Regions from separate parts of the Tumebacillus amylolyticus genome, predicted to be linked through region 2. Evidence: riboswitches for the same ligand, from Rfam matches in the RefSeq annotation. Region 2 holds a riboswitch; each other region holds the start of a gene.
The links. A riboswitch is a leader RNA that binds a small molecule or an ion and turns the genes downstream of it on or off. The one in region 2 is predicted to bind cobalamin.
Positions count from the first base shown of each region.

Region 1: another riboswitch for cobalamin. It lies ahead of JJB07_RS05660 (S-layer homology domain-containing protein); the one in region 2 lies ahead of JJB07_RS03275 (HoxN/HupN/NixA family nickel/cobalt transporter).
Region 3: another riboswitch for cobalamin. It lies ahead of cobT (nicotinate-nucleotide--dimethylbenzimidazole phosphoribosyltransferase); the one in region 2 lies ahead of JJB07_RS03275 (HoxN/HupN/NixA family nickel/cobalt transporter).

Region 1 covers NZ_JAEQNB010000001.1:1,216,853-1,223,400, forward strand. The annotation lists gene JJB07_RS05640 (hypothetical protein) at 1-347, shown strand, start outside; gene JJB07_RS05645 (hypothetical protein) at 475-1,035, shown strand; gene fabL (enoyl-[acyl-carrier-protein] reductase FabL) at 1,203-1,961, shown strand; gene JJB07_RS05655 (hypothetical protein) at 1,999-2,367, shown strand; cobalamin riboswitch at 2,428-2,619, shown strand; gene JJB07_RS05660 (S-layer homology domain-containing protein) at 2,730-4,040, shown strand; gene JJB07_RS05665 (DUF4430 domain-containing protein) at 4,131-5,414, shown strand; gene JJB07_RS05670 (energy-coupling factor transporter transmembrane component T) at 5,411-6,328, shown strand; gene JJB07_RS05675 (ABC transporter ATP-binding protein) at 6,315-6,548, shown strand, end outside.
Region 2 covers NZ_JAEQNB010000001.1:697,371-703,918, forward strand. The annotation lists gene JJB07_RS03265 (hybrid non-ribosomal peptide synthetase/type I polyketide synthase) at 1-1,238, shown strand, start outside; gene JJB07_RS03270 (HpcH/HpaI aldolase family protein) at 1,279-2,046, shown strand; cobalamin riboswitch at 2,085-2,282, shown strand; gene JJB07_RS03275 (HoxN/HupN/NixA family nickel/cobalt transporter) at 2,433-3,227, shown strand; gene JJB07_RS03280 (HoxN/HupN/NixA family nickel/cobalt transporter) at 3,265-4,056, shown strand; gene JJB07_RS24165 (hypothetical protein) at 4,079-4,213, opposite strand; gene JJB07_RS03285 (MFS transporter) at 4,401-5,618, shown strand; gene JJB07_RS03290 (EcsC family protein) at 5,657-6,433, opposite strand.
Region 3 covers NZ_JAEQNB010000001.1:856,985-863,532, reverse strand. The annotation lists gene JJB07_RS04020 (sirohydrochlorin chelatase) at 1-225, opposite strand, end outside; gene cobJ (precorrin-3B C(17)-methyltransferase) at 243-1,958, opposite strand; cobalamin riboswitch at 2,127-2,314, opposite strand; gene cobT (nicotinate-nucleotide--dimethylbenzimidazole phosphoribosyltransferase) at 2,363-3,397, opposite strand; cobalamin riboswitch at 3,489-3,670, opposite strand; gene JJB07_RS04005 (DUF4097 family beta strand repeat-containing protein) at 3,768-4,691, shown strand; gene bluB (5,6-dimethylbenzimidazole synthase) at 4,744-5,382, shown strand; gene JJB07_RS03995 (DUF4077 domain-containing protein) at 5,438-6,548, opposite strand, start outside.

The DNA of each region.
Region 1 (6,548 bases), 520 kb from region 2:
ACAAGGGCGACCAAAACGGGGACGGCATCGAAGGGTTCTACCCGGGCGTCACGCCGTTCATCCAGAACATCGTGTCAGACTCCACGCCGGTTCAAGGCGAGATCGAAGCACCGCAACTCAACGCGTTGCCGGGCACCAACCACCAGCGCACGATGGTGACGGTCGAAGATCGTCTGCGCTCGTACGGCATCCCGGAATCCGCGATCTCCCAAGCTTGCGAACAAGTCCGCAACGGGCACACCCTCGCCGTATTTCGCGACGGCGAGCAATTGGACAACGTTGCGCGCAATTTGAAGGGCGAGACCCCGTATTGCGAGATGGTGGCAGGGGAGACCAAACCGTTTTAAGCACAGAAACAGCTCCGCGATGGCGGGGCTGTTTTTTTCTATAACTTTTCCATATTTATTCCACATCTGATGGGTACCATGAAGTCAAGAGGTCAATCACAACTTGTTGAAAGGTGGACACAACGATATGAAAAACTTTCAAAAACTTCTCGTAGGTACTACCCTTGCCGCAGCATTGGCACTTGGAGGCGGCGCAGCAGCATTCGCCGCGACGGACGACCCGGCAACCACCACCACTCCGGCTCCGAGCGCTGAGCACCACCACAAAGGGGAGCATCAGAAAGTCAAGTTGACCGACCAGCAAAAGCAAGCGATCAAAGACGCGGGCGTCGATTTCAAATCGATGAAAGAGACCAAGAAACAAATGTGGGAAACCCGCAAGTCGATCAAAGAATCGCACCAACAACTTCAAGACCTTGAGAAAAACACCACCGACAAAGCGCTGAAAAAGCAGATCAAATCCGATCTGAAAACCACCGAAGCCGACCTCGCCAAACTCAAAGAACTGCGCACGACCGGCAAAGACCTGCACAAACAACTGCACGATGCGGTCCTTGCGTCCGATTCCGCCAAAATCAAGGAAGTCGCAGCCAAAATCCAAGCACAGAACCAAGACGCGCTGAAACTCATGCAAACCATCGACGCAACGCTTAAAGCGGAACTGACCAAGGCGCAAGGGAAGAACTAAGCTCCTGACTCAACCTCCGACAGCGAGAGAAATAAGCCAACCCCCGTGGCGCGGAGGTTGGCTTTTTTTACGAACGGAAAATGTACTTCCGATCAGGGGAATGATATAATCACCTCGTACATAGAACTCCTAATACCTGATCTTAATTCCTTGGAGGTATACATCACATGTCTTCACTTACCGGCAAGATCGCACTCGTCACCGGAGGCTCCCGCGGCATTGGCCGTTCGATTGCATTGAAACTGGCGGAAGAGGGCGCAGACGTCGTCATCAACTTTTTCCGCAACCGCAAACCGGCGGAAGAAACCAAAGCGATGATCGAATCTCTCGGCCGTCGCTGCCATATCATCAAAGCGAACGTCGGCGACCTCGACAAGCACCAATTGATCTTTGACGAAATCCAAGAAGTGATGGGCGGCCTCGACATCCTCATCTCGAACGCGGCGTCCGGCGTGCAACTTCCGGCGATGGAAGTCGAAGAAAAGCACTGGGACTGGACGCTCAGCATCAATTCCAAAGCGCTGCTCTTCCTCGCGCAAAAAGCAGTCCCGATGATGGAAGCACGCGGCGGCGGCTCCATCGTGGCGATCTCGTCGCTCGGCTCTAAATTCGCGCTGAAAAACTACATCAACGTCGGCACCTCCAAAGCGGCTCTCGAATCGATCGTACGCTACCTCGGCGTGGAACTCGCTCCGAAGAACATCATCGTCAACGCCGTCTCGGGCGCAGCAGTGGACACCGACGCTCTCACGCACTTCCCGAACCGTGAAGAGATGATCCAAGCGGCGGTCGACCGCACCCCGGCAGGTCGCATGATTACGCCGGAAGACCTCGCGAACTCCGTGCTGTTCCTCTGCTCCGAGCAGTCTCGCATGATCGTCGGCCAAACCTTGGTCGTCGACGGCGGCTATTCGTTGATTGGCTAGGAATTATCAGGTAAGATGAAAGGCGAGGTGATTGCTAATGGCAACCGAACAAATTCTGCGTAGCAACGAGTTTATGGTCATCCAATCCGCGATTGCAGCCACGAACTTCGCAATCGGCGCATTTACCGTTGAGTTGAAAGCGCAAGAAGCGATGAAAAACGAAGAGATGATCCCGCGTCTGCAAGGAGCTCTCGCCAAGGCGAAAGAAGACCGCAAGTACGCAATGAGCCTTCTCGACGTGCAACTCGAAGGCAACTTCAACGACGACGCCGACTTCAAGAAAGTTCTCGACCTCGTCTATTCGTACAACTCTTTGATCGACCATTCGCTGATCAACGGTCGTTCCGCATTTCTTCCGCTGGGCGCCGTTCCGTCGATGCGTTTTGAGAAATACGAAGAGCAGTAAGTCAACATCATTTGAAAAAGAGACCAGGCCGCTCGCGGTGCTGGTCTTTTTTTTCGTGGGATGGTACACTAGTTTTGTAATTTCATAGGAATGGTGCCATGAAGTGTAGGGAAAGCGGTGCAAATCCGCTGCAGCCCCCGCTACTGTAAACGGCGACGATCCCGCAAGTACCCATTGTGCCAAGCGGCATGAGAAGGGGCGGAGGTCGGAGGACCCGTGAGCCAGGAGACCTGCTTCAAGGACGGCACTTTTTTTTCGTAGCACCTTCGGAGGGAAGGTTCAGGCGTACATACGAACCTGTTCTCCCGACCGATTGGTTAGGGAGTTTTTTTATTGTTTGGAACTAGAGAGGAGCACAACCAATGAACCGCAACTTCGTCAAAATCGCCGCTTCCACGCTGTTGATCGCTGGCCTGATGGCCCCGTCTCTCAGCGCAGTGGCTGCCACGGATACCAAGGCGCACGTGAAAGTCCGCGTCGTCGGCCCGAACGGGTTTATGAAAACGGAATACCTCGCCGTCGGTGCAGAGTCGTTCAAAAACACCGCGGGCGATACGGTCCAAATGGACAAGCCGACCGTATTGGGCGCACTGGTGGACATCGCGGCGAAGGACTCCATCGATTACACGGCGACCACTTCCCAATTCGGCACCTACGTGAACAAAATCAACGGCGTCGGGGAGAAAACCATCAACAACAACACCGCTTGGCTGTTCTGGGTGAACGGCAAGTCGGTCGATGTCGGGGCGGACCAAGCGGAACTGCATGACGGCGACGAAGTGGTCTGGGGCTTCTCCGACTACACGCAAACGCTGTACCCGAAACTTGAAATCTCTTCGACTCATCCGTTCGTGGGCGACAACTTCACCGTGAAAGTCACCGCGCAGAAGACCACGTACGACGCGAACTGGAACGCAACGACGACCACCGTGCCGGTCGAAGGCGCATCGCTTGCCACCGTCAACAGTGACGAAGCCATTTTTGTCACCGACAAAGACGGCGTGGCGACGGTGAAAGCGTCGGACGCAGGTCTGCTCACCCTCAACCTCGACAAAATCGACCCGGCGACCGGTCTCCCGCTGATCATCCGATCCGGCGACGTGAACGTGCTCGTAGGCAACAAAGACGCGAAGTTCACCGACCTCAACGGCTACGACTGGGCGGCACCGAGCATCCTGAAGCAAGCGCAAGCAGGCATCGTCGTCGGGGACGGGAGTTCGCACTTCGAACCGGGCCGTGCCGTAACCCGTGGCGAACTCGCGAAAATGATCTCGCTGGTCGGCGCTTCGAACGGGGATCTCAACTTCGGCGGCGAGAAGCAATTCTCCGACGTCGCAGCTCGTGATCACTACAACCAATTCATCCAAACGGTCGTGCGCAAAAACATCCTCTCCGGCGACGCGGAAGGCACGTTCCGTTCAAACGACGGGATCACCCGCCAAGAGCTGGCAATCGTCGTGGCACGCTTGGCAGGGCTCTCTCCGGAAACCACCGATACGCTGACGTTCCTCGACAAAGGACAGATCGGCGACTATGCGAAAGGCTACGTGGAAGCGGTCGTGAAGGCCGGTTACATGCACGGCTACTCCGAAGGCTTGTTCTCGCCGCTGGCGTACGCGGACCGTGCCGAAGTCGCTTTGGTGTTGGACTCCATCCATACTTCGAATAACTAGGAATTCCGCACGTATAGCTAAGTGTAGAGTGGAGGCTCGATAGACGAGCCTCACTCTTTTTTCTTGAATGTGAGGAGGTTGTGAACCATCATGAAGATCGCAAGGAGTCTTGGGCTTTTCGTTGCGCTTGCACTGGTCGGCACTGCATGCGGCAAATCATCGTCCGACGCGCAGAAGCCGGACGCTCTGCCCCAACTAGAGGTGCAGACCCCCGTCGTCGATGACAAGAAGCAGGAGGCGGAACCAAAATCCCAAGAGCAACAAGCCACCCCTTCTGAGAAAAACGCCTCGGACACGCAAGCGTCTTCCGAGTCGGGCAAAAACCCGTCTGCGTCGACGGCAAACTCTGCAAGAAGCGGCGGCAATGGCAAGAGCTCCAATGGCGGCACGAGTGGAGCAGGGAGTTCCAATGGTTCCAGCAATGGGAACTCCGCTTCGAACGGGACAACGTCCAATTCGTCCGGCACGAACAGCCAGCCGAGCAACAACTCGACCGGCGCGACGAACGGGAACTTCGAACTCAGCGTCACGGAGTACTTCGGCAACAACTCCGTCTTCAACGAACCGGTAGCCGTCTCGACGGAGCAGAGTCTGCTCGATACGATGCGCGACCATCTCGACATCGAGACGGCGTACGGCGGTTCGTTTGTCAACGGCATCAACGGCACGAAGTCGGGCTATACGAGCAAGTCGATTTTCACCCGCAAGAAGCGCGATTGGTTTTACTATGTCAACGGCAGCGTCTCGCCGGTCGGAGCAGATGCAGTCAAACCGAAACCGGGCGACGCAATTTGGTGGGACTATCACGACTGGTCGGGCGACGGTTCCAGCACGCCGAGCGTCGTGGCCTCCTATCCGCATCCGTTCACGACCGGTTACAACGGAGCGCAACCCGGCACGACGATCTACTTCAGCGGAGATCATGTATCTGACGCGAACCGTCTCGCCAACGCCCTGCGAGGTTTTGGCGCAGGCAACGTCTCCACAGCCGCGTATGCGGACGGCAGTGTCGCGCATCCGTCAACCAATGTGATCGTACTCGGCACATGGAGCGAACTCGGCAACCAGCCGACGATGCAAACGCTGTTCGGCTCGCCGACGCACACGGGCTTGTACGCGAAATTCTCCGGTGACAACGTTCAACTTTTGACCTACCAAGGCAAAAACACCGACCAAACAGGCCTTGGAGCCATCCTCGCCACGGGAAGCAACGGAGGCGGCGGTTCCACTCCGACTTGGTTGGTCATCGGAGCGACGGAAGCGGGTCTCGAGCAAGCCCTCGACATCATGATTGCAAGACCCGGCGACCTGCGCGGCAAAGTCGGCGTCGTCGTCAACGGGAGCAACGTCCTCGCCGTCCCCGTCGCGCAATGAGCCGAAGCGCAGATCGTCACAACTTGCGCGGTCACGCCGCGACGTTGCTTTTTTACCCGTTTCTCATGCTGATGGTCTCCGTGCTGACGTACCATCCGCTGTATTTGGGCACGGAGTTGCTCGTTTTGATATTCGCCCTCGCGCTTCACGGCGGTGTGCGAACGTTTGGACGCACGCTGAAATTTTCGATCCCGATCTTGGTGCTCATCCTCGCCATCAACACCCTGCTGAACAAAAACGGCGCCACCCTGCTCTACAAAGGTCCGACGGTCGCGATCCTCGGACAGATTCGCATCACGTGGGAAGCGCTTGCGTACGGGTTGATCATGGGGCTTCGGATGCTGGTGTTCTTCGCGATCTTCGCCCTCGCGCTGAACTGGCTTTCGGCAGACCGGGCGCTCGGCTTGTCGGCGAAAGTCGCGAAACGCTCCGCCGTCACCGTGATGATGACGACCCGTCTCATTCCGTATCTCACCGAGCAGTCCCACCAGATCGGAGACGTTCTGCGCACGCGGGGTGTGCGGTTTGAGGAAGGCAACCTCCTCTCTCGCCTCGCCGCCCGCCGACCGCTGCTGAACGTCCTGCTGATCTCGTCCCTCGAAGGCTCGTGGCAAGTCGCCGAATCGATGGAAGCCCGCGGGTTTGGGCAAGGCAAACGCACCTCCTACTCGCGGGAACGGTGGAGTCGCATCGATTTGATCATTTGGCTGACGTTCCTCGCCGCCATCGCGCTCGTCGTCTGGTCTTGGTTCACAGCGTGGACGTGGATCGAATTTTACCCGCGCATCCAAACGGTCATGGCAGACGAAGGACCGTGGCCGACGGTATTTCATGCGGTCGCACTGGCACTCCTGCTGGCGTTGCCGCCGCTTTTGCTGAAAAAAAGGAGACGAACTTCCAATGGCACTTCCTGAACTCCGACTCACGAACTTCACCTACTACTACCCGGACGCAGAACGCCCGGCGCTCGACCTCATCAACGGGTCGGTGCGTCAGGGCGAATTTGTGTTGTTGGCGGGGCCGTCCGGTTGCGGCAAGTCGACGCTCTTGCGCGCCTTGAACGGGTTGGTGCCCGAATTTTACGGAGGACGAGTCGGCGGGGAAGTCCGCTATCGGGAAAAGTTGCTCTCCGAA
Region 2 (6,548 bases):
GGCGTGTGGCGTTGCCCGTATATCCCTTCGACCGCCATCGGTACTGGTTGGAAGCTCGTCCGACTTCTCAGATGCACGGGGAGTGGATGGACGAAGTCGCCGCGACTTCCGAAGCGGAGTACGAGCCGACCCAAGTCGAATACCGCCCCGATCCGAAAGTGATCGGGCCTCGGGACGAGGTGGAGTTGGAACTGGTCAAAGTGTTCGAGGAAGTCTTGGGCATGGCGCCAGTCGGCGTCACCGACAGTTTCTTCGACTTGGGGGGAAGCTCGCTGTCCGCCCTGAGCGTCATGATCCGTCTGGAACAGGTCTTCGGCACCTCGCTCTCCAACGCAGTCTTGCTCGAAAGCCCGACGGTCGAAGCGTTGGCGCAAGTGTTGCGAGCGGGAGGCAAGTCGTCGGGAAGTTCGCGCATGGTGGGAATTCGAACGACGGGCAAGCAAGCGCCGATCTTCTGCATTCATCCCTATGGCGGGCATACGACAGGCTATTTTGAGCTGATCCGTTATCTGGGAGCCGATCAGCCGGTCTACGGCATCCAGTCGAGCGGGTTGCAGGGGGAAGCAGTTCCCTTCACTCGATTTGAAGACATGGCGACCGACTACATTCAATTGATCAAATCGAAGCAGCCGGTCGGTCCCTACACGCTCGTCGGGCACTCGATGGGCGGATGCATTGCGTATGAGATGGCTCAGCAATTGCGGCAAGTGGGAGAAGAGGTTGCCCTGCTGGCCCTCTTGGATTCCCGTGCCCAGAATTTCAGCGTACAACCCCTCTATCGAAACGGCGAATACGGCGAGATGGCAAGCAAAGGCTGGCTCAGTGACGAAGCGGTGATGCTTGGCATCCTGCTTCCGAAGTTGTCGTTGGACTGGGAGCAATTGCGCGGGATTCCGACCGAAGAACACTGGCTCCATGCGCTGGAAGCTGCCAAGAAACAGGGCTTGCTGCCGCTTGGCACCGGGGAAGACCAAATTCGGAACCTGCTCGCCGTAACCCGAGCAAACGATGAAGCGCTGCGCACCTACCAACCGCAGCCGTATCAGGGAGATCTCTTGCTCTTCTGCGGCGAAGACGGTTTCGCCAAGCAGTTCGGGGAACCTGAATTGGGCTGGGGCGACTTGGTTTCCGGGAGATTCGAAGCGGTGCAGGTGCCCGGCAATCACCACAGCATCATGACGGGAACGAACGTCGAGGCCGTCGCACGACATTTGCAAAAACGTCTCCGTGAGTTGTAAACTTGTAAAGATATAGAATCTTTTACAAGCGGGTGATAAAATGACGACCTTCAAACAACAGCTCCTCTCAGGGAATTCTCTCTACGGAACTTGGTTGCGAATTCCCCATCCGACGATTGTTGAAATCATCGGCAGAAGCGGTTTTGACTTCCTCCATCTCGACATGGAGCACGGGCCGATCGGGAACAACGAAGTGGATACGCTGCTCCTCGCCGCGAATGCAACGGGGACTCCGACGCTGGTGCGAGTGCCGCACGTGGACGAATCCTTGATCGGGCGCGTGCTGGACCTTGGAGCTACGGGCGTCATCATCCCGAGAATCAACGGTGCCAAAGACGCGCAGGCTGCGATCTCCGCCGCATTTTTCGCCCCGATGGGTCAGCGCGGGCTCGGGGGAGCCTGTCGGGCCAACGGGTACGGTGCGGTCGGGTTTCAGGAATTTGCAACACAGGCGAACGACACCACCAACCTGATCTTGCAAATCGAGACCAAACAAGCGGTGGAGCGGATCGACGAGATCCTGGAAGTTTCCGCTGCGGCGGTTGATCTGTACTTCATCGGTCCGGCAGACTTGTCGCAATCCCTGGGCGTGCCGGGGCAGTTTGACGACCCGCTCTTGCAAGAAACGATCCAATGGCTGGTCAAGCGCATCAAAAAAAGGGGCAAGGAGATCGGCATCCACCTGCCCCACCCGAGCATGCGCCAACACTACGCAGACTTGGGAATCCGCTACTTCACCTCTTCGTTCGACATCGGAATCGTCTCCGAAGGGGCGAAATCACTGCTCAAGGCGTGCAAGCAGGAATAACGAGGACAACCACGAATAACATATGTAGGAAGATTAACTTCATAGGTCAGCAACGAGGTGCCCTTGTCAATTGAAGCAAGGGGTAACAGGGAATCGGGTGAAAGTCCCGAGCGGTCCCGCCACTGTAACCGAGGAGTTCTCTCTCACGTATGTCACTCAATCCTTCGCGATTGGGGAAGACGAGAGAGCGCGATGATCCGGAAGCCAGGAGACCTACCTACGTTCGCTACACCCAATGTGCCTTCGCGGAAAGGAGTGGTGTGCAATGGAACGACTAGGTTTCTCTGTTTGGGTATCGTCTGTCCAATTGTTCACGTAACCCCATCCGTTTGGATGGGGTTTTTTGTTGTGTCAGATCGAGGGGAAAACAGAGGAGGAACCATACAATGGAAAATTTCTCGTTGCTTGCACTGGTATTCGTACTCGGTTTGCGTCACGGCTTGGACGCAGACCATCTGGCTTGTATTGACGGGTTGACCCGCTATAACTTGCGCCAAGGCAGAAAAACGGCGCGCTGGGTCGGCACCCTGTTCTCATTCGGTCACGGCTTGGTGGTAGCGACGGTCGCCATCATTTTGTCGATGATCTCCAAGGACTTCACGTTCCCCGACTACTTCGATACGATCGTCACTTGGATTTCTGTCGTTTCGCTCGCTTTGATCGGCTGCTTGAACGCGATGAACCTGATTCGAAACCGCTCGGAACAGGCCGATTTTTCCGTTCAGGGGATCAAGGGGAGATTCATCCCGCGTGTCGCCCGCGAAACGACCAACCCGTTCCTGATCATCGGGATCGGGGGGATGTTCGCTCTCGCAGCCGATACGGTTTCTCAGACTTCGGTCTGGGCGCTGGCATCCGGCAATGCGGACGGCTATTTGCCGTATGTACTGGGGCTTACGTTCATGGCGGGGATGATGTTGACCGATACGATCGACTCGTTGGTTGCGTATCGGATGTTGACCCAGTCGGGGAAGCTCGGACGCACCGCTTCCAAAGTGATGGGCTGGGTGATCGTCGCGCTTGCTTTCGGGGTTTCGTTCTATGAGGCGTTTACCTACTTCAATCCGTGGGCGGAGTTGGACTTTGAAGTGGTTGGAGTTGTGATCTTCTGCGCCTTGCTGATTTGCTTTGGCGGCGTTCGTTTGGTGTCGAGTAGGAATACGACGGTCACCAATGAATAGGCTGTAGGCAGAAGGTAGAGGCAGGGAGGAATGGCGAATGGATGCATTTTCATGGCTTGCACTCGTCTTTGTACTCGGTCTCCGGCATGGGCTGGACGCAGATCATCTCGCTTTTATCGATGGGTTGGCACGGCATAACCTGCACTTGGGGCGGAGAATCACGCCTTGGGTGGGGACTTTGTTTTCCTTTGGCCACGGATTGGTGGTGGCAACGGTCGCCGTCATTTTGGCTGAGATTTCTCGGGACTTCACGTATCCCGACTATTTTGACATCATCGGCACGTGGGTCTCGATTGGGTCGCTGGCGCTCGTCGGTGGTTTGAATCTGGTGAATCTGCTTCGAAATTCCTCGGAGCAAACCGACTTCGCCCCGCAGGGAATCAAGGGACGATTCCTACCGCGAGCGGCGCGTGAGACGACCAATCCGTTTTTGATCATCTTGACGGGGGGCGTGTTTGCGCTGGCGGCCGATACGGTCACGCAGACTTCGGTCTGGGCGCTGGCAGCGGGACATGCGGATCAGAGGTTTCTTCCCTTGCTCTTGGGACTTGCGTTTATGGTCGGGATGATGCTGACCGATACGGTCGATTCGCTGGTTGCCTACCGGTTGTTGGCGAAGTCCGGCCGATTCGGTCGAACCGCTTCGAAAGCGATGGGGTGGCTGATCGTCGTGTTGGCGTTCGGGGTGTCTTTTTATGAGTCTTTCACGTGGTTTCATCCTGGGGCGGAGATCGACTTTGAAGTGGTTGGGGTTGTTTTGTTTGCCTTGCTGGCGCTGAGTTTCGGCGGGGTTCGTTGGATCTTGAGAAAAAAGACCGTGCTCCCTTAGTGGAGAGCACGGTCTTTTTTTCTTAGCAACCGCAACCGCCAGTTGCTGCGCCGCCAACTGCGCCGCCGCCGTAACCCGGAACGAGCAAGAAGAACAGAACGAAGATGATCAGAAACACAACCGCCCAACGAGTGTAACCGCCAAATGCACCGTACATGAGATTCCCTCCTCTCAAGTGGTTTTGCTACATTCTATTGAAGAGGAGGGACAAACGGGACGGCGCTTGTCTTGGGTCATCTGCCCAATATTCGGGGCAGTTGCCAAATGGCACCAGACAAGGGATACTGAACCTAACAGCATGGAATCCTTTTTTTACATACAACGAAGAGGAAAGGGGCCGGATCATGGAGAGAATGTCTCTCCTGCGCGAACCGAAGCAACGGAAACTGCTGTTCAGCGCGGGACTTAGCTGGATGTTCGACGCGATGGACGTGGGGATGATCTCGTTTATCGTGGCGGCACTGGCGGTGGAATGGAAGTTGGGCGCGCAGCAGATCGGACTGCTGACCGCGATCAATTCAATTGGGATGGCGGCGGGCGCGGCGGTTGCAGGCGTGCTCGCCGACCGCTACGGACGTCGGGCCGTTCTGGTCTGGACGTTGCTGATCTTCTCCGCCGCAAGCGGCGTGTCCGCACTGGCGGGAAGCTTTGCCATTCTCTGTGTGCTGCGTTTCATCGCAGGCTTTGGCTTGGGAGGTGAGCTTCCTGTCGCATCGACGCTCGTCTCCGAATCGGTGCCGATTCGGGAGCGCGGGCGTGCCGTCGTTCTGCTCGAAAGCTTCTGGGCGGCAGGTTGGATCGTGGCGGCGTTGATCTCGTACTTCGTGATCCCCGACTACGGATGGCGCACGGCGTTTGTGATCTCGGCGATCCCGGCGTTGTACGCGTTGTACGTGAGACAAGCCATCGAAGATTCGCCGCGTTTTACCGAGTTGCAAAGCGAGAGGGTGCCGCTTGGGAAGCGGCTGGCGCTGGTCTGGTCGGCGGAGCACCGCAGATCGACGATCACGCTGTGGATTTTGTGGTTCACCGTGGTGTTCTCCTACTACGGCATGTTCCTCTGGCTGCCCACGATTATGGTCATGAAGGGCCTCACCCTCGTCAAAAGTTTCGAATACGTCCTGATCATGACTCTCGCGCAACTTCCCGGCTATTTCACCGCCGCGTACTTGATCGAGCGATTCGGTCGTAAGTTCGTGCTGGTCACGTACTTGCTCCTGACCGCCGCCAGCGCCGTTTGGATGGCCCTGTCGCTGAGTGCCGGGTCGATGATGGCGGCGGGAATTTGCCTCTCGTTCTTCAACCTCGGGGCTTGGGGCGGGATGTATGCGTACACGCCGGAGTTGTATCCAACCGCCGTTCGTTCCACGGGAGTTGGACTGGCGGCCTCGTTTGGTCGCATCGGCGGCGTCATCGGGCCGTACCTCGTCGGGATGCTGGTCGCGCAAAAAACGGCGCTCACCTCGATCTTCCTGATCTTCTTCGTCGCGATCCTCCTCGGAGCGTTCGCCGTGCTGTTCCTCGGCAAAGAAACCAAGGGAACAGACCCCGACCGCATGTAAAAAAACGGCTGGCCTCCATATGGAGACCAGCCGTTTTTTCATACCATCTCCACCTGCAACCGCTCCAGAATCCGCCGCTTGCGATACATCATACTCGCCGTCTCCGCGAGGTCTTCAATCGTTTTGCGGTTTAGGTACGCCCCGAACACAATCCCGGCGACGGGGATGAGTTGGAACAGTTTCTTCCACCCGAAGTTCTCGGCGTGGATCAAGACCACCTCGCGCCAGCCTTGCAGTTGCGAGAACAACTGACTGCGCTCCTCCGAGAGAATCGCCTGTTTCCCCACATAGTCGGACGAGGAAAATTGCAGCACTTTGATCATGAACACCCGCTCCGATTTGTCCTGCGGGTCGAATCCGTAACACATGCAGACTTCCTGCAACACTTTCAACGACAGCCCGAGCAACATCGGAATGTCGATCGCCAAGGTGAACAGACCGCCGATCCCCGTCGTCGCGCCTTGGATCGTGGCAAACGTAGACCGCGCCTTGGCGTACTCGCGGGCCACTTCATTTTGGATTGCGAGCGGCACCTGTCCCACTTGCTCCAGCGTGAGGGGGGCGGTGCCGGTCTTTTTTTCAAACTTCTCTACGATGCCCTGCGAGGACGTCAGATACCGACCGCCCGTTTCCACATACGAGATCATCTCGTCGAGCACTTGCCCGACTTTCTCTTGGACGAACTTCGGCGTGACTTTGTCCAAGAGGGCGAACGGCAGGCGGCCGAGTTTTTCCCAGAACCAGAGGTCTTTCTGGTCTTTTTCCCATTTTTCCACAACCTGCAAAGCCAAGAGCAATTCTTCTCTGGTTTCCATAGGTCCTCCTACCGAATGCATTCGTTGCTAGGGTATACGGATGGCGAAGGAAATAGTTACGATTTAATTTGGAAACGCTAAACGAAATCACATGGTATGATAGACCTATACAGGA
Region 3 (6,548 bases), 160 kb from region 2:
GCCAAACAAAATGATCGGCACCAGCGTCACCCGTGTTGCTCCGCGCTCGACACAGGCGGCAATCCCCTGCGGAATCGTCGGCGTGGTCAATTCCAGAAAGCATGTCTCGATAATTGGGTACTTCTCCCCGAGACGACCCTGTACGCGACCGGCAAAAGCGAGCAACTCGGAGTTGCCCTCCTGCACACGGCTGCCGTGTCCGACCAATAGAATTGCATGACTCATGAAGTCCGTCCCCTTTCTCAATCTCCGCAGATGGATTCGATGACGAGCGGTGCTTGGTAGTCTTCGTGGTGGAAGCCTGCGACGTCACCGACCCGTTTGAAGAATTTATGGAAGCGCTCGTCGGGATGTCCCTTGGCTTTGTACGTGGCGAGAATCTCTTCGACGGCGGAGAGCAGTTCGGACGGTTCCAAGCCTTCTGCCACTCGTTGCGCCGGGTGGGCGTTGCGTCCGATCGCTTTGCCTCCGAGAAAGAGGTCGAACTTGCCTCGGCGGTAGACCATCGCGATGTCTTCGTTGACCGAACCGTAGCAGGCCATGCCGCAACCTGCGAAGCCGATTTTCAGCTCTTTGGGCACGGAGAGGCCGCCGAAGCGTTGCAGGAGTTCTTCCGCTTGCGGGAGGGACTCCGTTTTTTCCAAGTTGCAGAAGTCGCAGGCTTTAAGTTGGACGACGTCGCCGATGGGTTGGACGATCATGCCGGCGTGGGTCAGTACTTCGGAGACGAACTCCGGGTCGCGGGTCGGCACGCGCAGAATCACGTAATGGTGCGGGGTGTACTCGACTTCGCCGTCCTCCCCGACCACGTCTAACATCACTGCCATTTGCTTAGGCGTCAGTTTTTTGTTGCCGACGCCCGGCGACACCGCAATTTCCAAGATCAACGGCTGGGAAAAAAGCGCCCCTTGCACGCGTGCGTCGCGCTCCACCACAGACGTCTCCAAGACCCCGCGATTCACCAAAAGCGACACAGCCTCCATCGCCAAAGCTGCCGAGCTCCGCGAAACCGGAGCTTCTGCCAAAGCCACCGCGCTCGAAGGCACTGCAACTCCCGAGGTCATTGCAACACCCGCAGTCACAATGCTCTCCGCCTGCTTGTTCCCGCGCACCTCCGAAACCCCGCCGTGCAACGCCCACGGCTCGTGCTCTTCTTTCAACCGCTCGTTCATGCGAATCGGCTGCTCGGCGCGATCCAGCGTGTACTTCCGCTGATAACCCCGTGGAGTAATCATCTTGCCGTCGTACACTTTCGTACTCGTGTTCCCGATGATGACCGTCGTCAGCATCCCGATGTCATGCTCCAACATCTCGCCGAGCGTCGTCAGCACCACTTGCTGACTCGCACGATACGCACTTTTCACCAAGCCCACCGGCGTCTCGGCCGGACGGTACTTCAACAGAATCCGTTGCGTCTCCACGATCTGCCGCGTTCTGCGACCCGACCGCGGATTGTACAACGCCACGATGAAGTCCCCCATCCCGGCGGCCTCCACTCGTTTTGCAATCACTTCCCACGGAGTCAGATGGTCGCTCAGCGAAATCGTACACGCATCGTGCATCACCGGCGCTCCCAGCAACGACGCGCAGGAGTTGATCGCCGAAATCCCCGGAATGACCTCAACCTCCACACCTGTCGCTTCCGTCCAGCCCTGCTCGATCAACACTTCATACACCAACCCGGCCATCCCGTACACCCCGGCATCTCCCGAAGAGATCACCGCGACTTTTTTCCCCAACTCGGCTTGGCGAACCGCTTCAATCGCCCGAGAGACTTCCTCCGTCATCCCCGTGCGCACAATTTCTTGATGGGTCAACAGCCCGCGAATCAAATCGACGTACGTGTTGTACCCGATGATCACATCCGACTCCTGAATCGCCGTCCGTGCCCGGTCGGTGATATGATCGAAACTCCCCGGCCCAAAACCGATAACCAGCAACTTCCCTCTCGTCGTCATCCCGTCTCTCCTCTCCAAAAAAACCAAACCAACGCAACAAAAAAAGGCGCCTTCCCCGATAGGAAGGCGCCTCCGTTATCCTCTCTACATCCGCACACAGCACCAAAGCCTGCGCACGAACAACCAAAAGTCACGTGACCGCCATACCTCCTATCTCCCGTAAGAAGTGATGGACATACACACAGAGGCAGGTCTCCTGACTTGTGAATCAACGCTTCCTCCGCCTTCCCATTCCCCAAAAACGGGGTACAGTGGCAACTTGGAGGTCGCTCCTCACATACAGTGGCGGGACCGTGCCGGACTCTAACCGGCTTCCCTTTTCAGCTCTCGCGAGCACCTTGTGGTTTGTTGTTATTCAATTCTATGAAGTCTTCCAAAACTATATACCAAATAAATCTAGCTGTCTACAGACCCAAGTCTGCAAATGTCGCCATCTCCTGCACCAAACGAGTTGCCGATTGAAGCAACGGCATGGCCAGAACGGCTCCCGTTCCCTCGCCCAAACGCATCTCAAGATGCAACATCGGCGACAACTCCATCGCCTCCAAGAGAATTCGATGCGCAGGCTCCTGCGACAGATGCGATGCGAACAGATAGGGACCGACTTTCGGCTCCACTCGATACGCAACCAACGCCGCCGCCGCTGCAATCACCCCGTCCACGAGCACGGCCACTCCCTCCGATGCAGCTCCCAACACCACGCCCGCAAGCCCGGCGATTTCCAAACCGCCGACTTTCGCCAGCACATCAACCGCATCGTCCGGGTTCGGTTGGTTTACCTCCAACGCCCGCTGAATCACGTGGCCCTTGTGCGGGAGAACAGACTCTTCAATCCCCGTCCCGCGCCCGACCAATTCGGCCAGAGGGTGGCTCGTCAGCACAGAGGCAATCGCGCTGCTCGGAGTCGTGTTCCCAATTCCCATCTCGCCGAGCGCAATCACCTGCACGCCCTCGGAGCTCAACTTTCGAGCAAAGCCCATGCCCACTTCCAGAGCACGCACCGCTTCTTCGCGCGTCATCGCCGGACCCACCGCCATATTGTCGGTGCCCGGTTTCACTTTTTCCCGCACGATGTTTGGAATGTCGTCTTCACAAGCACTCCCGATATCCACGACATGAACGTCTGCGCCCATCTGCCGCGCCAGCACATTCACCGCCGCTCGCCCGTTCGAGAAATTCTGCATCATCAATCCCGTAACGGCCGATGGATACGCCGAAACTCCCTCCGCCGTCACCCCGTGGTCTCCGCACATCACCACCACCGCCCGACGTTCAACGGACGGCAACACCGTGCCTTGTATACCTGCAAGCCGGATGCCGATCTCCTCCAATTTTCCGAGACTGCCCAACGGTTTCGTCAATTGATCCCACCGACCGCGCGCCTCTTCCATGACCTCGACATCCAGACCTCGTACTTGTACCTCAACAGTTTTCAACATCTCTCTCATCCTCTCCCCGAAATGAATTTCGCCCGGACAAGCAAAAAAATCCAAGCTCCGCAAAGAAGCTTGGATTGTCCAGACCCAAAATAAGGTTCTTCCCCAATAGGCAGGTTTCCTGGCTCGTCGGATCATCCCTAATTCCTCGCCTTCCCAGCCCTCGAAAAAAAGGCCAGTGGCTTCGGACAGTCCCCGACCACAGTGGCGGGCCCGCGCGTCTCACGCTTCCCTTTTCACCTCGTCAGACGAGGCACCTATTGTGCCCCCATTCTAAGCCCCCTCGAAAATTTTGTCAAAAAAGTTTGAAGGGTTCCCCCTCAACCTCTCGTCTATAACAGCAACAATCTCCCCTGAGAGGAAGCGATCGGCGATGAAAGAATGGAAACGCAACCTCGCCCTGCTGGGCGTTCTCGTCGTTGGCATCGGGGCGGCAGGCTTCTACGCCCTCCCCACGATGTCCAGCCAGAACTACGAGGAAACCAAATCGACTGAAACATCCGGCATCCAAATCATCGACATCGAGGGATACGCCGCCAACGTCAACGTCACCCCCGGACCGGACTCCCAAGCGACGGCACATTTTCACGGTTACGGCCGCTCCGATGTGTACAGTCTCAAGATGCAAACCAACGGAGACACGCTGCACATCCTCATCGACCATCCCGACCAGCAGTGGAACTTCGGCTCCAATTCCCTAACTCTCGATGTCGTGATCCCGCAGAGAGACTTTGACCGACTGACCGTGAACACCGCCTCGGGCGACATCCATCTCCAAGACCTCAAAGCCAAAGCCTTGCTCTCCTCGACCGGCTCCGGCAACCAAGACGTCTCCAACGTCCAATCCGACACCCTCGCCCTCGACACAGCGTCCGGTGATTTGAACGTCGAGAACACCTCCGCCACCCTCGATCTGAAAACGGCATCGGGCAACATCACCGGCCACCGCTTGACAGGGAAAAAAATCAGCGCGGACTGCGCATCCGGCGACATCAACCTCGGCGGCCTGACCGGAGAAATCAAAACCCGCGTCATGTCGGGCAACATTAACCTCGACTACGACAAATTGAGCGCAACGCTTACCGCCTACACCGCTTCCGGCGATGTCAACGTAGACTTGCCGAACGATTCGTCGTTCGACTTGCACCACAAATCCGCGTCGGGTGATTTCAACTCCAACTTTGCCATGAACAACATGACGAATACCAACCACGAGCACAAAGGCACCGTCGGTTCCGGCGCAACGGCCGTCAACGTCGAAACGGTCTCCGGCAATTTGACCGTGCACAAAAAGTAAAGGGTCGCGCGTACAATCTGGTAAGATCAAGGGAACAGGAGGTATCATTCCCATGAACTTCACACCCGAACAACGCGCCGCCGTTTACGAAGCGATCCACAACCGCCGCGACATTCGCAAATTTTCCCCCACGGAACTTGAGGAAGACAAAGTCCAACGCATCCTGCTCGCCGGACATCATGCGCCGTCCGTCGGCTTCATGCAACCCTGGGACTTCATCCTCATCTCGTCGTCAAGTCAAAAGGAAGCCCTCGCCCTCGCCGCCGACAAAGAACGCCGGGCACTCGCCATCCACTTCGCCGCCGAAGGACGCGATGACAAGTTCCTGCAACTCAAAGTCGAAGGCTTGCGCGAAGCGCCGCTGACCGTCTGCATCACCTGCGATCCGACACGAGGCGGTGACCATGTGCTCGGCCGAAACTCGATCCCCGAGACCGACATCCTCTCCGTCGCCTGCGCGATCCAGAACATGTGGCTCGCCGCCTACGCCGAGGGCATCGCGATGGGCTGGGTCTCTTTTTACAAAAAAAGCGACGTCCGCCGCATCCTCGCGATCCCGCCGCACGTCGAACCGGTTGCCCTGCTTTCCTTCGGCTACACGGACCACTACCCCAAGCGTCCGATCCTCGAAGAGTCAGGCTGGGCCAAGCGCACCAACTTCGATTCCCTGATCCACCATGAAACGTGGTAAGAAAAAAAGACCGTGTTCGCCCCCCGGCGAACACGGTCTCTTTTTGTGAAAACCCCTAGTGTTTGAGAATCTCAGCCAGTCGCTCGACTTGCTTCTGTACGTTGTCGAGCGCTTTCATCGATTCGTGCAAACGCATCGCTTCGTCCTCGACGGAAGCCAGCACTTCTTGCGTCGCGGCCGACGTCTGTTCGGTGACGGAGGAAGCGGTGGTGACTTCCTCGACGACTTGCAACGCTTGGGACGCGAACTGCGTTTGGCGTTGCAGCAATTGCTTCATCAACGTATCGATCGACGTGATGAACTCGCCGAGATTGTTGACGTTACCCAAGACGACCCCGAGTCGAGTCCCGTTCTCGATCTGGACACTCTCCCCGCGCAGAACTTGCTCCTCGACGGTGACCGCTTGCTCGTAGATGCGGGCGAGAATGTCTTGGATGCGCTTCGCCGACGTTTGCGACTGATCGGCCAACTTGCGCACTTCGTCCGCGACGATCGCAAACCCGCGGCCATGCTCCCCCGCACGAGCCGCTTCGATGTTTGCATTCAATGCGAGCAACGAGGTCTGGTTGGAAATTCCCGTAATCGCTTCCACGATCTCGTTGATGTGATTGGCTTGTTCGCGCAACTCGCGAATGACGGAGACCGACTGGGCCATCACAACGTCCAACGTCCGCATGTGCTTGCCGAACTGCTCGATCGTCTGGCGGCTCTCCTGCGACAGAGCATGGCTTTCCGTGACGTTGACCGCCGCGTCTTGCACTTGCCCGACGAGTTCCTTCATCGCCACTTCCATCGACTGCAATTCAAACATGGAGTGGTTCATGCTCTCCGCTTGCGATTGCGCGCCGGCGGCGACTTCTTGGAACGCGTTGCGAATTTCGGCGGACGATTCGCGCGAGGTAGTCATGTTGTGCAGGAGCAGAGAGAAGTTCGCTTGCAATTCTTGCACCGTTTCCACGATCAATTGCTGCGTGACTTTGAGTTCCTCCGCTTGTTCCTTCGTCGCTTCCGCTTCCAAAGCCAAGCGACCCATCAACGTATGTCCAATCGATGCCACGCCCCACAGTGCAAGCGTGGTGATCAGCAAGAGCAAGAGTTGAGTCGGCAGGTCGTTCATCGAGCTCGTCGTGAACAGGATGCCTTTGCCAACCGTGTAGCCAAGCACC